Bradyrhizobium sp. WD16: one gene and its partner. The protein of the gene in region 2 interacts with the protein of the main gene of each other region in a pairwise test. Links are inferred from orthologs where the notes say so. Each region holds a gene or a part of one and is shown on either strand. Other genes may lie near its edges.

Evidence for each region.
Region 1: the proteins of ligA (region 2) and leuS interact in binary tests that used the Escherichia coli proteins (3 or more experiments, as listed by UniProt). The link is inferred for Bradyrhizobium sp. WD16 from one-to-one orthologs.

What each region holds. Positions count from the first base shown.
Region 1 is NZ_CP028908.1:1,937,334-1,944,759, forward strand. Bases 1,503-4,690 are described here. They hold leuS (leucine--tRNA ligase), read right to left. Parts: upstream 4,343-4,690; coding sequence 1,703-4,342; downstream 1,503-1,702. Other genes in these bases: lptE (LPS assembly lipoprotein LptE), read right to left, coding at 1,503-1,716. In the rest of the region: DB459_RS08955 (ParB/RepB/Spo0J family partition protein), read left to right, coding at 1-17; holA (DNA polymerase III subunit delta), read right to left, coding at 74-1,102; more of lptE, read right to left, coding at 1,120-1,502; DB459_RS08975 (diguanylate cyclase domain-containing protein), read right to left, coding at 4,822-6,492; DB459_RS08980 (YggS family pyridoxal phosphate-dependent enzyme), read left to right, coding at 6,615-7,322; DB459_RS08985 (L,D-transpeptidase), read right to left, coding at 7,358-7,426.
Region 2 is NZ_CP028908.1:570,937-578,156, forward strand. Bases 2,162-5,143 are described here. They hold ligA (NAD-dependent DNA ligase LigA), read right to left. Parts: upstream 4,742-5,143; coding sequence 2,582-4,741; downstream 2,162-2,581. Other genes in these bases: recN (DNA repair protein RecN), read right to left, coding at 4,749-5,143. In the rest of the region: DB459_RS02650 (cytochrome P450), read right to left, coding at 1-372; DB459_RS02655 (Crp/Fnr family transcriptional regulator), read left to right, coding at 579-1,298; DB459_RS02660 (hypothetical protein), read left to right, coding at 1,435-1,668; DB459_RS02665 (hypothetical protein), read left to right, coding at 1,665-1,835; DB459_RS02670 (hypothetical protein), read left to right, coding at 1,832-2,017; more of recN, read right to left, coding at 5,144-6,422; DB459_RS02685 (outer membrane protein assembly factor BamD), read right to left, coding at 6,436-7,220. UniProt on the Escherichia coli protein: DNA ligase that catalyzes the formation of phosphodiester linkages between 5'-phosphoryl and 3'-hydroxyl groups in double-stranded DNA using NAD as a coenzyme and as the energy source for the reaction.

The DNA of each region.
Region 1 (7,426 bases), 1.4 Mb from region 2 along the record:
TCGAAACCGGACGGTGAGCTGGCCCGAACTCGCTTCGTCGTAGCCGGGCGCAGTTTTGCGGACTTTTCCTCGTCTATCCGCGCCGCCGCGTATTCACCGCGATCGCCATCAAAGCGCGCTGGGCGATGGCGGCGGCGAGGTCCGCTTGCCGGCGGATGTCGAAGGCGGCATCGGCGAGCTGGCCGATGATGCGCGCCAGCCGATCGGCGGACGAATTCTGCAACGCCGCTTCGACCACGCCCCGACGCGAGAAATGCAGGCGGGGAAAACCAGATTCGACCGCGGCCGAAGCGGGCATGCCGTCCTCGACCGACAGCCGCGCCTTGTGCAGCGCCGCGGCCTGACGCTGGGCTGCGAGAATGATGCTGCCCGGATAGGTGCCGGCAGCAATGGCCTTGGCGAAGGCAGCGTCAACATCGGCGGGCCGCCCGGCAAACGCCGCATCCACCGCCGCGTCGAGGGTCAGGGCGGAGGCGTCGGTGACGATGGCTATGACGTGCTCGAGCGTCACTTCGCCGGCGCCGCGGGCGTAGAGCGCGAGCTTGCGGATCTCGTTGCGCGAGGCTTGGCGGTCGCCGCCGAGAAGCAGCATCAGCGCCGAGCGCGCGTCGGAGGCGATGCGCAGCTCGAAGCTGCGCAGCTCTTCCTCGATCAGCCGGGCGATATCGCGCTCGGTGTCCGGATAACAGGCGATCGCCACCGCCGACTTGGCGCGTTCGCAGGACTTGCGCAGCGGCGCGTCCGGCCGCAGTTCGCCGGCTTCGATGACGATACGGCAGTCTCGCGGTGGATTTTCGGCGAGGACGTCGATGCCGCTGGCGAAGGACTTCGAGCCGGCGCGGATGCGGATCGCCCGGCGGCCGCCGAACAGCGGAATGGTATTGGCCTCGTCGACCAGGCGCGAGGGCTCGGCGGCCAGTTCATCGCCGTCGATGCGGACCAGCGAAAATGGGTCTTCGGGATTGTCGACGGCCGACGCCATCAGGGCGTCGGCGCGTTCGCGCACGAGGCCGCTGTCGGGACCATAGAGCAGGATGATGGGACGGCTCGGATCGGGCTTCGCGAGAAAAGCGTCGATCTCCCGGCCCCGCAGCGCGACCACGGGCGATGGTCCCCGGTTCAGGTCCCGGCGTAGAAGAACGAGGCGAGCCGGGTGGTGATGTTGTCGGCGATGGTCTTGGCGGCACGATCCTCGGCATCACGCAGGCCGCGCGACTTGGCGTAGCGCTGCTCCTGGCCGGGAATATTGTAGGACACCCGGGCGAAGGTCTGGCCCGTCAATACCGTCTTGTCGGTGGTGTTGTCCTTCAGCTCATAAACGACGTCGATGCCGTAATTCTCGACTTCGGGGAGCGAGGTGGTGTTATCGACGATGATCGAGCTGCGGCTTGTCGTCAGCCGCATCAGCAGACGGTGGGTCGGCGGTCCGCCGACGCCATCGCCATAAAGGCTGAACATCAGGGCGTTGCGGATGTTGAGGCCGACCCGGGCCTCCCGCGAGGCGTTCGGATAATTGAGCTGCGGGATCTCGATGCCCTGCAGACGCTCGCGCAGCGCGGGCTTGCCGTCGCTGCGCTCGGCATACATCGGCTGGAAACAGCCCGCAGTGAGGGCAGCCAGAGCCGCAATGACCGCCAGCCGGCCCGCGACTTTCATCCCGGCCTGGTTCGCGCCAAGCCGGCGCAGCCCGAAACTGCGCAGTTCAAACCACGACATTCACGATCCTCTGGGGAACGACGATCAGCTTGCGCGGGGCGCCCCCGTTCAAGGCCCGTTTTACCTCATCGAGGGCCAGAACGGCAGCTTCAATTTCCGCCGTCGCGGCATTTCGGGACACTGTGACATCGGTGCGCTTGCGGCCGTTGACCTGGACCGGGAGGGTGATGGTGTCCTCAACCAGCAGCTCCGGTTCGACCTGCGGCCAGGCGACCTCGGAGACCAGGCCGTCCTGGCCGAGTTCCGCCCAGCACTCCTCGGCGAGGTGCGGCATCATCGGGTGGAAGAGGCTGATCAGAATCACCCCTGCCTCGTGGAACGCCCAGGCGAGGTCCGGTGACGGCGTCCCAGGTCTGGCGGCCTCGGCCCTGGCCAGGGCCTCGGTCAGGGAATTGGTGAACTCCCGGATCTGGGCGAGGCAGACGTTGAAGTGCAGTTTTTCGATGCCCGAAGAGACCTTGTCGAGGGCGCCGTGCGCAGCCTTGCGTACCGCCAGTGCATCCGGACCGAAGTTCGTCGGCCGGGTGGCCGGCCGGCCGGTGCTTAGCGCTGCGACATCGGCCGTGATCCGCCACAATCGTTGCACGAAGCGCGCGGCGCCCTGAACGCGCTCCTCGCTCCAGATCACGTCGCGATCTGGCGGTGAATCCGACAGCATGAACCAGCGCGCGGTGTCGGCGCCATAAGTGGCGATGATGTCGTCGGGGTCGACGGTGTTGCGCTTCGACTTCGACATCTTCTCAATGGGGCCGATCTCGACCGGCTCGCCGTCGGCCAGCAGCACGGCACGGCGGCCGTCGCCTTCGACATCGATGCGAATTTCTGCCGGTGCCGCATAGGTGCCGTCTGGCTTGCGATAGGTTTCGTGGACCACCATGCCTTGGGTGAAGAGGCCGGCGAAGGGCTCGTCGAGTCCGACATGGCCGGTCGCCTTCATCGCGCGGGTGAAGAACCGGCTGTAGAGCAGATGCAGAATCGCGTGTTCGACACCGCCGATATACTGATCGACCGGCAGCCAGGCATCGGCAGCGCTGCGCGTCGTCGGCGCCGTGGTGTTGGCCGGATCGGTGAACCGCACATAGTACCAGGACGAATCGACGAAGGTGTCCATGGTATCGGTTTCACGTCGCGCCGGCTTGCCGCAGGTCGGACAGGGCACATTTCGCCAGGTCGGGTGCCAGTCCAGCGGATTGCCGGGCCGGTCGAACTCGATGTCATCCGGCAACTGCACCGGCAGGTCCGCGATCGGCACCGGGACGGTGCCGCAGGCCTCGCAGTGAATGATCGGAATCGGGCAGCCCCAATAGCGCTGCCGCGAGATTCCCCAGTCGCGCAGGCGGTAATTGACCTGACGCTGCGCTACCGGCCGATTGCCGAGCGAGGTTGATTCCAGGCGCTTCGCCACCTCTTCCTTCGCATCCGCAATGGTCATGTTGTCGAGGAAGCGCGAATTGATCATGCGGCCGTCGCCGTCATAGGCGGTGTCGGTGATGACGAAGCTTTTCGGGTCCTGGTCCTCGGGGCACACCACTGGCGTATTGCCGAGGCCGTATTTGTTGACGAAGTCGAGGTCGCGCTGGTCGTGGGCCGGGCAGCCGAAGATGGCGCCGGTGCCGTAGTCCATCAGCACGAAATTGGCGACGTAGACCGGCAGTTGCCAATTCGGATCGAACGGATGGACCGCCTTGATGCCGGTGTCGAAGCCGCGCTTCTCGGCGGTGTCGATCGCCTCCTGGGCTGTGCCGAGATGCCGACATTCCTCGATGAAGGCAGCGAGTGCCGGGTTTGTCTTCGCCGCCGCCTGGGCGAGCGGGTGATCCGGCGACAGGGCGACGAATTTCGCGCCGAACAGCGTGTCCGGCCGGGTGGTGAAGACCTCCACCTCGCTCTCGCCTGACGGCGTCGTGGCGCCGTCGAGGGCGAAGCGGATCAGAAGCCCCTCGGAGCGGCCGATCCAGTTGCGCTGCATGATGCGCACCTTCTCCGGCCAGCGATCAAGGTGGTCGAGTGCTGTCAGGAGCTCCTCCGAATAGGAGCTGATCTTGAAGAACCACTGGGTCAGTTCGCGCTGCTCAACCAGGGCGCCGGAACGCCAGCCGCGCCCCTCGATAACCTGTTCGTTGGCGAGCACCGTCTGATCGACCGGATCCCAATTGACCTTGGACTGCTTGCGCTCGACGAGACCGGCAGCAAGGAAATCCAGGAACATCCGCTGCTGGTGTTTGTAATAGGACGGATCGCAGGTGGCGACCTCGCGCGACCAGTCGAGCGACAGACCCATCGAGCGGAGCTGGGCCTTCATGGTGGCGATGTTGTCGTAGGTCCACGCCTTGGGATGAACCTTGTTGGCCATGGCGGCGTTTTCGGCCGGCATGCCGAAGGCGTCCCAGCCCATGGGATGGAGCACGTTGAAGCCGCGCGCGCGTTTGTAGCGGGCCACGACGTCGCCCATGGTGTAATTGCGGACGTGGCCCATATGGATGCGCCCCGACGGGTAGGGGAACATCTCGAGCACGTAGTATTTCGGCCGCGGATCGTCGTTCCGGGTGGTGAAGATCGCGTGGTCATCCCACTGCCGCTGCCAGCGCGGCTCGGCTTCCCGGGCGTTATATCGGTCTCTGCTCATGGCTGTCAGTCTTGCGGTCGAAACGGGGCCTCGGCGGCGGAAGGCGGCACCGGCTCCGAGGATTGAGGGCGCCTTTGCTTCCCGAACTTCATGGCCGGGAGCCACGCCCCCGCCCGCAGCTCGAAAAGCGGGGCACTGGTGTTTTGGGTTCTAGCGTCCGCCTGCCGTCGCAGCGAGCACTTATTTCGCGGCAACGGTGGGATGGGGTGGTCGCGAATGTCAGATCCACCACACTAGTGTGGTGGATCTGACGCTCGTATCAGCGTTGCAGCGAATTCTCCGTACGCGCGTCAGATCCAAAACCACACTAGAATCATAGCCATGCTAGTGTCCCTTTGGTTCTAACGTTCGTACGAGCGCTCGCTGCAAAGTGATACGAACGTTAGAACCAGGACACTAGGAACATGAAAGTTGATGCGGGGTCAATGGCTTAGACGGATTGCGCGCGCCGCGGTGGTCGTTTGCGGGACACGCCGGCTTCAGCCGGCAAGCGACACCGGAGCGGGGAGGGCCTCTGGCAGGCCATGGCCGACCACGCTGTTGCGGCCGCGGTGCTTGGCTGCATAAAGCGCGGCGTCGGCCGCCTCCACCAGCTCCTCAGGCCGCTGGTCGGATTGCGGCACGGCAAGGCTGACGCCGACGCTGACGGTGACGCGGCCGAAATCGCTGGTGAGGTGCGGAATCAGCATGTCCTCGATGCGCTGGCGCAACGCCTCGCCGATTTCCAGCGCCCGCGGCCGGTCGATATTGGGCAGCAGCAAGCAGAATTCCTCACCGCCATAGCGCGCGGCAAAGCCCATGGTCTCGTTGGCGATCCGGGCGAGGGCGTCGCCGATCCGGGCGAGGCAGGCATCGCCCTCGGGATGGCCGTAACTGTCGTTGTAGAGCTTGAAATAATCCACATCGATCATCATCAGTGCCAGCGGAGCCTGAAGCTGGTGCATCCTCAGCCACTCGAATTCGAGGCGGGCCTGGAACCCGCGGCGGTTGGCGAGGCCGGACACCATGTCGATCGACGCCATCACGGTGAGGTGGTCGTTGCTGGCGATGAGCTCGCGCTCGCGTTCGGCGAGTTGGGCGGCCATGGCGTTGAAGGCGTTGGCGAGCGGCTTGAACTCGGCGGGAAGTTCGCGTGCGGTGGCGCGTGCCGCCCGGTCGCCCTGGCCGAAGCGGTTGGCCATGCCGGTCAGCAGCCGGATCGGCCGGATGATGAATTGCTCGCCGACGAACCAGGCGCCGATCAGCGCCAGGATGGCGACGAAGGCGAGCTGCAGATAGGCCTTCTGGATGTCGCGCTTGATTGGCGCCATCAGGGATTCGTAGTCGATGCTGACGATCATGCGCGTTCCGGTGTCGGCGATCCGGGCCCAGGAGATCAGTCTCTTGCCGCGTGGCGTCGCGATGAGTGCCGAACCGGTGTCGCCGGCGGATTTGGTCGCTTCGGCGACAAGGCCGGCATAGGGCTTGCCGAATGTGTCGGGGTCGGCTGGCTGGCTCGCCAGCACCAGATCTCGACCGTCGATCAACGCGGCCTCAACCCCAGGGCGTTCCGCCAGGCTGGTCATCAGGCCGCCAATCCATTCCATGTTCAGGCCGACCAGGATCACGGAGGGCGAGCCGGCCGCGATGGCCGAGGTCGGATAGGACGCGAGCAGAAGAGGGTGGCCGTTGAGACGGCTGATCACGAGATCGCTGAGCACGAAGCCATGGGTCTCGATCGCCTGGCGGTAATAAGGCCGGTCGCTGATATCGAGCCCGATATAGTTGGGCATTGTGGAGCACGAGATCCGACCGTTCTTGCCGACCACGGAAAGGCTGATGATCCATGGCATTTCGATTCGGATGCTGGCGCGCAGGATAGCGCAGCTCTGGCCGGTTTGTTCCGCCGCGACCTGGATGTAAGCCGCCGAGTGCAACACGGCCTCCACGGAGGACATCACGTCGCGCTGCGCGGCGGCGGTCTGGCGGGCCAGCTTGGTCAGATCCTCGGTGGCGATACGCGTCTGATTGGCGCGCGTGTGTTCCAGGACCATGACGCGATCCAGCATCAATGGCACAACCAGGATCAGCGACAGCACCACCAGGCGCTGACGGATCCCGAAAGACGACTTGAGTCTCGACGCGAGGTCGCGGAAACTGAGGCGTGGCATCGGTGCTGAAATTCCCTGTCCGCCGCAACCATGGGGCAGGAGCACTCAAAAAAACTTTCCGTCCTTTGCTAAAATCCAAACGAGATTGAAACGACCTTAAAAAAGCGAGAATTGATCGCGCGATGAGCGACCCGAACGCCCCGGACGAAACCAATTCTTTACCAATTGCGCTCGCCGCGGTGGAGCGCGAGATCGCGCTGGCTTGCCGCGATGCCCGGCGCGAGCGCGACACGGTGACGCTGATCGCGGTGTCCAAGACGTTCGGCGCCGAGGCGATCGAACCGGTACTGGCGGCGGGGCAGAAGGCCTTTGGCGAGAATCGCGTCCAGGAAGCGAAGGCGAAATGGCCGGCGCTGAAGGCGGCGCATCCAGAGGCGGAGCTGCACCTGATCGGGCCGTTACAGTCGAACAAGGCCAAGGAGGCGGTGGCGCTGTTCGACGCAATTCATTCGATCGATCGACCGAGCATCTGTGAGGCGCTGGCGAAGGAAATTGTGCGGCAGGGGCGGGCGCCGCTCCTGTTCGTGCAGCTCAATACCGGCGAAGAGCCGCAGAAGGCGGGCGTCGCGCCGGCGGACGCCGACGATTTCATCAAGCGCTGCCGTGACGGTTATGGCCTGGCGATCTCAGGCCTGATGTGCATCCCGCCGGTCGACGATCCGCCGGCGCCGCATTTTGCCCTGACGGCGAAGATCGCGGCGCGCAACGGTCTCACGCTGCTGTCGATGGGCATGAGCGCTGATTTTGCCATCGCCATCCAGTTCGGCGCGACCCATGTGCGGGTCGGGTCGGCCATCTTCGGCCACCGCCCGGCGGCTTCGCCGCCGTAAGGCGCGCGCGGGTCTTCGGCTCGAAAACGCTCCGCTCAGCCGATGATGATTTGGGTCCGCGGGCCGATGCAGCCGAGCAGATGGCGCATATTCGTCGCGGTCAT
Region 2 (7,220 bases):
GGGCATCCCGGGCTCGATGACCTGGCCGAGCTGAAAGTCCTCGAACCGCGCCAGGACCTCGCGCACATCCTCGGCGCGGGTCACCCATAGGAAGTTGCCGATCAGCGCCACGGGCCGGATCCGCCGCAATGCGGCAAAGAACAGCCTGAACGGCCCCATGTGGTTGAGAAGGAAGCAGGTGGCGCGATAGACCAGCATCGCCAGAGCCAGGCGGACGCGCGCGACCGCCTGCCCGGTCCAGCCGGCGCTGCCGATCGGCGCGTCGGTGCCGGAGCCACCCGACGGGCCGCCCGATGCGCCCGCGGAACGATCCCTGGCCGGCGCTTCGGCGAGGGTGGTCACCGATCGAGTACTGACGGATTGGGTGCTCACGGACTGAACCTCCGCACCGGCCGCGACCCGAGACGCGCTCCATGCGTCGGGAGCGGCTTGCAATTGGTCAAACAATGGGAAACAAAAATACTGATCGGCATCATTAACCTCTTCAACCCCGCCGGACAATGGCGCGGGCCGGCCCGCTCCCGCCCTCGCAACCGCGCCACCCCTTGCCGGCGGCCCCGCCGAGAAGACGGACCACCATGCCGCGCGATGCCCGCAGCCCACCGGACGCCAAGCTCGCCTTTCTTCGCGCCCTGCCGATCTTTGGCGACCTCGACGGCGCGACGCTGGAACGCCTCGGGCGCTATGCCAAGACGCGCAAGTATCGCAAGGGCGCCATCGTGTTCTCCAAGGGCGACCCGGGCGACCGGCTGCTCGCGGTGATCAGCGGCACGGTCAAGATCGGGATCGCCGGCGCCAGCGGCCGCAGCACCACCTTCAACCTGGTCGGCGCCGGCGAGCTGTTCGGCGAGATCGCCTTCCTCGACGGTTCGGCGCGGACGGCCGACGCCGTCGCCAACACCCCCTGCGAGATCCTCGCCATCGACAAGCGCGATTTCCTGCCCTTCATGGAATCCCAGCCGCACCTGCTGATGCGGCTGATCGAACTGCTGTGTCGGCGATTGCGCTGGGTCAGCGAGCATGCGGAGCAGATCGGACTGCCGGACCTGCCGACCCGGCTCGCCAAGACCCTGCTCCGGCTCGGCGAACGCGATCCGGCATTCGCCAGGACCGGCAAGATTTCGGTCACCCAGCAGGAAATCAGCGAGATGATCGGGATGTCGCGCGAGAGCATCAATCGGCAGCTCCGCGTCTGGGCCGGCCTCGGCTGGGTTCGTCTCGGGCATGGCGCCGTCGTGATTGTTGATCGGACTGCATTGAAAGGCGCCGCGGCCGACGAGGCGACGGCGTCGCGCTGAGCCGGACGATCGCCCCTGGCCCCGTGCGCCTCGCAGCCTATGCGATAACGTCGCTGTCATATGTGAGCCACCTCACACCTCTCCGGCCAAACCGGCGCTAAATTGGCCGTGCTTCCGGGAGAAGGAGGAGGCCGCCATGACCCACCCAGACAGGCAGAGCCCGTCCGACCGCCGCGACGATTTGTGGATCGTCGGCCTGTTCGCCAGCAGCGGCATCGCAGCGGCCGCTTTCGTTCTGTTCCTCGCCTTCAGCCCGATCGGCACCAGGCCGGCCGCCGTCGAGGGCTCATGGCAAGCCGCCGCCCCGGCGCAGGTGAGCGCCCTCGCCACCGGCTATGCCACGGCATCGAGCGAGGAGATCGGGCGATGACGAGCGGCCAGATGATGGCGCCGCGATCCGGGACGGCGTTGTTCGCGCCGCTCTTCATCGCCACGACGCTGGTGCTGATCGGGCGTTATCGCGTCACCGCGCCGCAAGGCGGCCATCGAAGCGACGATCTGTCGGCGAGGGTGCTGCGCCTCTCGACCCCGTCATGACCGTGACGGCCGTGACCGACGAAGCGGCGGACGAACGCCAGCAGCCCGAACAGCCCGCATCGCGAAGCGATGCCGAACTGTTCTGGCTGACGTTGGCGATCTTCGTCGCCCTGCTGATCGCAATCTATCTGGTGACGTCGCCGCCCGGTGGCGGTGCGTTGGAGCTCCTGCTCGGCCGCTGAGCGCGATCCGGAAAGATCCAACCTCCCCTTTCCGGAGACAGCCGCTGAAGCCGAGTTCGGGCGGGGGTGGCGGTCACGCCCGGAGCTGGTGCACTTGGCTCCGGCGTGACCGCTGAAACCTCTCGTGCGTCCCGATTCTAACGTTCGCATGTCCCCGCAGCGAGCGCCTATGGATTTGACATTCGCTTCACGAGCCCGCGTCCAGTCGGTAGCGAATGTCAAATCCACCCCGCTCTTTGGTAGCAAGAAAGACGTGGATGGCCGGGACAAGCCCGGCCATGACGAGTGTTGTGCAGACATCTGCCTGCGGGCTAAGGCAACGGAGAGTGGACCGGCGCGGCGGCGACGCGTTACGCGCCCAGGGCGCGAATTGGTTGACGAGGGCAGCGTCCCCTCGGATCGTTATGGCCGGGCTTGTCCCGGCCATCCACGTCTTTTCGGAGCGGTGGACTCACCAATCTCTATGATTTGACGCGGCTCATATACTTCGAAAAGTTCGGAGATTTTCGCGGAGCGATCCAGCACGAGCGCTTCACGAGCCCGCGTCCATTCAGATCCACAGCGCTATCCGACGAGGTCCAGCCATTCGTCCTCGGTCAGCACGCTGACGCCGAGCTCGCGCGCCTTGTCGAGCTTGGAGCCGGCGCTGTCGCCGGCGACCACGTAGTCGGTCTTCTTCGACACCGAACCGGCGACCTTGGCGCCGAGGCGCTCGGCCATCGCCTTGGCCTCGTCGCGGGTGAAGCGGGTCAGGCTGCCGGTGAACACCACCGTCTTGCCGGCCACCGGGGTATCGCGACGCGCCTGCTGCGCCGGCAGCACCTCGATCTCGGCGAGCAGTTCGTCGAGGGCCTTGCGGTTGCGCGGCTCGGCGAAGAACTCGACGACCGCCTCCGCCACCACGTCGCCGATGCCCTCGATGGCATCGAGGTCCTGGAAGGCTTCGCTGTCGTGCCCCTTGCCGGCGGCGCGCATGGCCTCGATGAAATGTTCGATGGTGCCGTAATGGCGCGCCAGGAGCTTGGCATTGCCCTCGCCGACATGGCGGATGCCCAGCGCAAAGATCAGGCGGTGAAGCTCGATCCTGCGCCGCTCGTTGATCGCGGCGAACAGGTTGCGCACCGAGACCGTGCCGTAGCCTTCGCGGTCGACCAGCTTCTTCGACGAGCGCGCGTCGCGCTGCTCCAGAGTGAAGATGTCGGCGTCCGACTTGACGAGGCCGGCGTCGAAGAATTCCTGCACCTGCTTGTCGCCGAAGCCTTCGATGTCGAAGGCGTTGCGCGAGACGAAATGCTTGAGGCGCTCGACCGCCTGGGCCGGACAGATCAGCGCCCCGGCGCAGCGCCGCACCGCCTCGCCCTCCTCGCGCACCGCGCGGCTGCCGCAGGCCGGACAGGTGGCGGGAAAGACGTAGGCCTTGGTGTGCTTCGGCCGCTTGTCGAGCACCACCTCGACGATCTGCGGGATGACGTCGCCGGCGCGCTGGACGACGACGGTGTCGCCGACGCGGATGTCGACGCCGCCGCGGATCGGCTCGCCGTCGCTGCCGATGCCCTTGATGTAGTCCTCGTTGTGCAGCGTCGCGTTGGCGACGACGACGCCGCCCACCGTCACCGGCTCGAGCCGGGCGACCGGCGTCAGCGCCCCGGTGCGGCCGACCTGAATGTCGATGCCGTTCATCACGGTGGTCGCCCGCTCGGCGGCGAACTTATGGGCGATCGCCCAGCGCGGGCTGCGCGAGACGAAACCGAGGCGCTGCTGCAAGTCGAGCCGGTCGACCTTGTAGACGACGCCGTCGATATCGTAGCCGAGAGAAGCGCGCCGGCTCTCGATGTCGCGGTAATAGGCCAGGATCTCCTCGACGCTGGCACACAATTTCATCCGCGGATTGGTGACGAAGCCGGTCCTGGCGATCCAGTGCACCATCTTGAACTGGGTCGTCTCCGGCATCTCGCTCATCTCGCCCCAGGCATAGGCGAAGAACTTCAGCGGCCGCGACGCGGTCACCGAGGGGTCCTTCTGTCGAAGCGAGCCGGCGGCGGAGTTGCGCGGATTGGCGAAGACCTGCTCGCCGGCCTCGGCCTGCTTGCGGTTGAGTTCCAGGAAATCCCGGGTGGTCATGTAGACCTCGCCGCGGATCTCGCACACCCGTGGCACGTCGCGCCCCTTCAGGTGCCCGGGAATGTCGTCGATGGTGCGGACGTTGGCCGTGACGTCCTCGCCTTCGAAGCCGTCACCGCGCGTCGCGGCGGTGACGAGTTCGCCGCCCTCGTAGCGCAGCGACAGCGACAGGCCGTCGATCTTGGGCTCGGCGACGACCGCCGGCGCCTCCTCGGCATCGAGCTTGAGGAAACGTCGCACCCGCTCGACGAAATCGGCGACGTCCTCATCGCTGAAGGCGTTGCCGAGCGAAAGCATCGGCACCGCGTGACGGACCTTGGCGAAACGGCCAGCCGGCTGGGCGCCGATCCGCTGCGAGGGCGACGCGGCGGTCAACAGATCAGGGAAGCGCGCCTCGATCGCGTCGCTGCGCCGACGCAGCCCGTCATAAGCGGCGTCCGAAATCGTCGGCGCGTCGTCCTGGTAGTAGCGCTTGTCGTGAGCGTCGATTTCCAGCGCGAGACGCACCAGTTCGGCCTTGGCCTGGGGCCGCGTCAGCTGCTCCACCGCGAGTGCCGCCGGCTTGACCGCCGGCTTCCTCACCGAAGTTTTCCTTGCCGGCATGGCGCGCTCAGGCGGTGGCGGCGCGGAGCAGCCGCTCGGCGGCGGCGCGGGCCTCGGCGGTGATCTCGGCGCCTGCCAGCATGCGCGCGATCTCCTCGCGGCGATGCTCGTCGGCCAGCGCCGCGACCCGGGTGGCGACGCGCTTGCCCTTGTCGAGCGAAGCCTTGGAGATCAGAAGATGCTGGTCGGCGCGGGCGGCAACCTGCGGCGCATGGGTCACCGCCATGACCTGGACCTTGCCCGCGAGCCGCGCCAGCCGGGCGCCGATGGCGTCCGCCACCGCGCCGCCGACCCCGGTGTCGATCTCGTCGAACACCAGCGTCGGCGCCGACCCGCGATCCGACAGCACGACCTTGAGCGCCAGCAGGAAGCGCGACAGCTCGCCGCCCGAGGCGACCTTCATCAGCGGTCCGGGACGGGTGCCGGGGTTGGTCTGCACCCAGAATTCGACCCGGTCGATGCCCTGCGGACCCGGCGAAGCAACATCGCTTTCGACCTGGGTCATGAATTTCGCCCGCTCCAGCTTGAGCGGCGCGAGTTCGGCATTGACCGCCTTGTTGAGGCGCTCCGAAGCCTTGGCGCGGGCCACCGAGACTTTCTGCGCCGCCGTGGCATAGGCGCCGTCCGCCGCGGCCGCGGCCTTCTCCAGCACCTTCAGCCGCTCGGCGCCGGCATCGATCAGCGCGACATCGGCCTTGAAGCGTTCGGCGAGCGCCGCGAGGTCGTCCACCGCCGTGGAATATTTGCGTGACGCCGCGCGCAGCGCGAACAGCCGCTCCTCGATGCGCTCGAGTTCGGCGGGATCGAAATCCGCCGCCACCAGCGCCGCATTGAGATGCTGCTCGGCCTCTTCCAGCGAATTGATCGCGGCATCGATGGCGCGCACCGCCGGCTCCACCAGCTTCGGCGAATTGGCGGCGCGGCGCTCCAGCCGCCGCACCGCGGCGGCGAGCGCGGGCACCGCCGAATGATTGCCGCCGACGGCCTCGAGCGCCTCGCGCAGGTCCTGGGCGATCTTCTCGCCCTGCATCATCGCGGTGCGCCGCTCGGCCAGCGCGGTCTCCTCGCCGGTCTGCGGGCTGAGCTTGCTCAATTCGTCGGAGGCATGGCGCAGGTAGTCGGCCTCGCGCGCGGCGCGCTCCATGCCGGCGCGATGCTCCTCGAGATCGTCGCGCGCCGTCTTGCGCGCCCCCCACAGGTCCTCGAGCGCGACGACCTCCTTGTCGAGACCGGCGAAGGCGTCGAGCAGCCGCCGATGGGTCGCGGCATCGACCAGCGCGCGTTCGTCGTGCTGGCCGTGGATCTCGACCAGCGCGCTGCCGACCGCCTTGAGGGTCTGGACGCTGATGATCTGGTCGTTGAGATAGGCACGGGTGCGGCCGTCGGCGAACTGGATGCGCCGCAGGATCATTTCGCCGCTGTCGTCGAGGCCGTTGTCGGCGAGGATCTTGGCCGCCGGATGCTTCTTGGGCACGTCGAAGACCGCGGTGACCTGGCCCTGCTCGGCACCATGGCGCACCAGGCCGGAATCGCCGCGGCCGCCCAGCGCCAGGGCGAAGGCATCGAGCAGGATCGATTTGCCGGCGCCGGTCTCGCCGGTGAGCACGGCGAGGCCACGGGCGAAATCGATGTCGAGCCGCTCGATCAGGACAATGTCACGGATCGAAAGGCGCGCCAGCATGTCGGTGGATTTCCTATCCGAGACCCAGTTTCTTGAAGGCCTTGCTGATGTAGGAGGCCTTGTTCTCGCTCGGCTCGAGACCGCCGGACTTTACTAGATTATACGCGTCTTTGTACCACTTGCTGTCCGGAAAGTTGTGGCCAAGCACGGCGGCGGCGGTCTGCGCTTCGCCGACGACGCCGATCGCCATGTAGGCCTCGGTCAGGCGCGCCAGTGCTTCCTCGACATGGCGCGTGGTCTGATACTGGGTCACCACCAGCTTGAAGCGATTGATCGCCGCGGTGAAGTCGCGCTTGTCCATGTAATAGCGGCCGACCGCCATTTCCTTGCCGGCGAGCTGGTCGCGCGCGGCCTCCAGCTTCTTCTTCGCCGAGTTGGCGTATTCGGAATCCGGATATTTGCGGATCACCTCTTCCAGCGCATTCATGGCCTTCTCGGTGCGGCCCTGGTCGCGGCTGATGTCGGGGATCTGGTCGTAATGGGAGGCGGCGATCAGATACTGCGCATAGGCTGCATCCGGCGTGCCCGGATGCAGGCTGATGTAGCGCGACGCCGAGCCGATCGCCGAATCGTAATCGCCGGATTCGTAGGAGGCATAGGCGGACATCAGCAACGACTTGCGCGCCCAGGTCGAATAGGGATGCTGGCGGTCGACCTCCTCGAACTTCTTGGTGGCGCCCTTGATGTCCTTCTTCTCGTTCATCAGGTACAAGCCCTCATTGTAGAGCTTGTCCGCTGGCTCCTCGACGAAGTTCTCATCCTTGGAAAAGAACTTGTCCATGATGTTGCCGGTGCCGC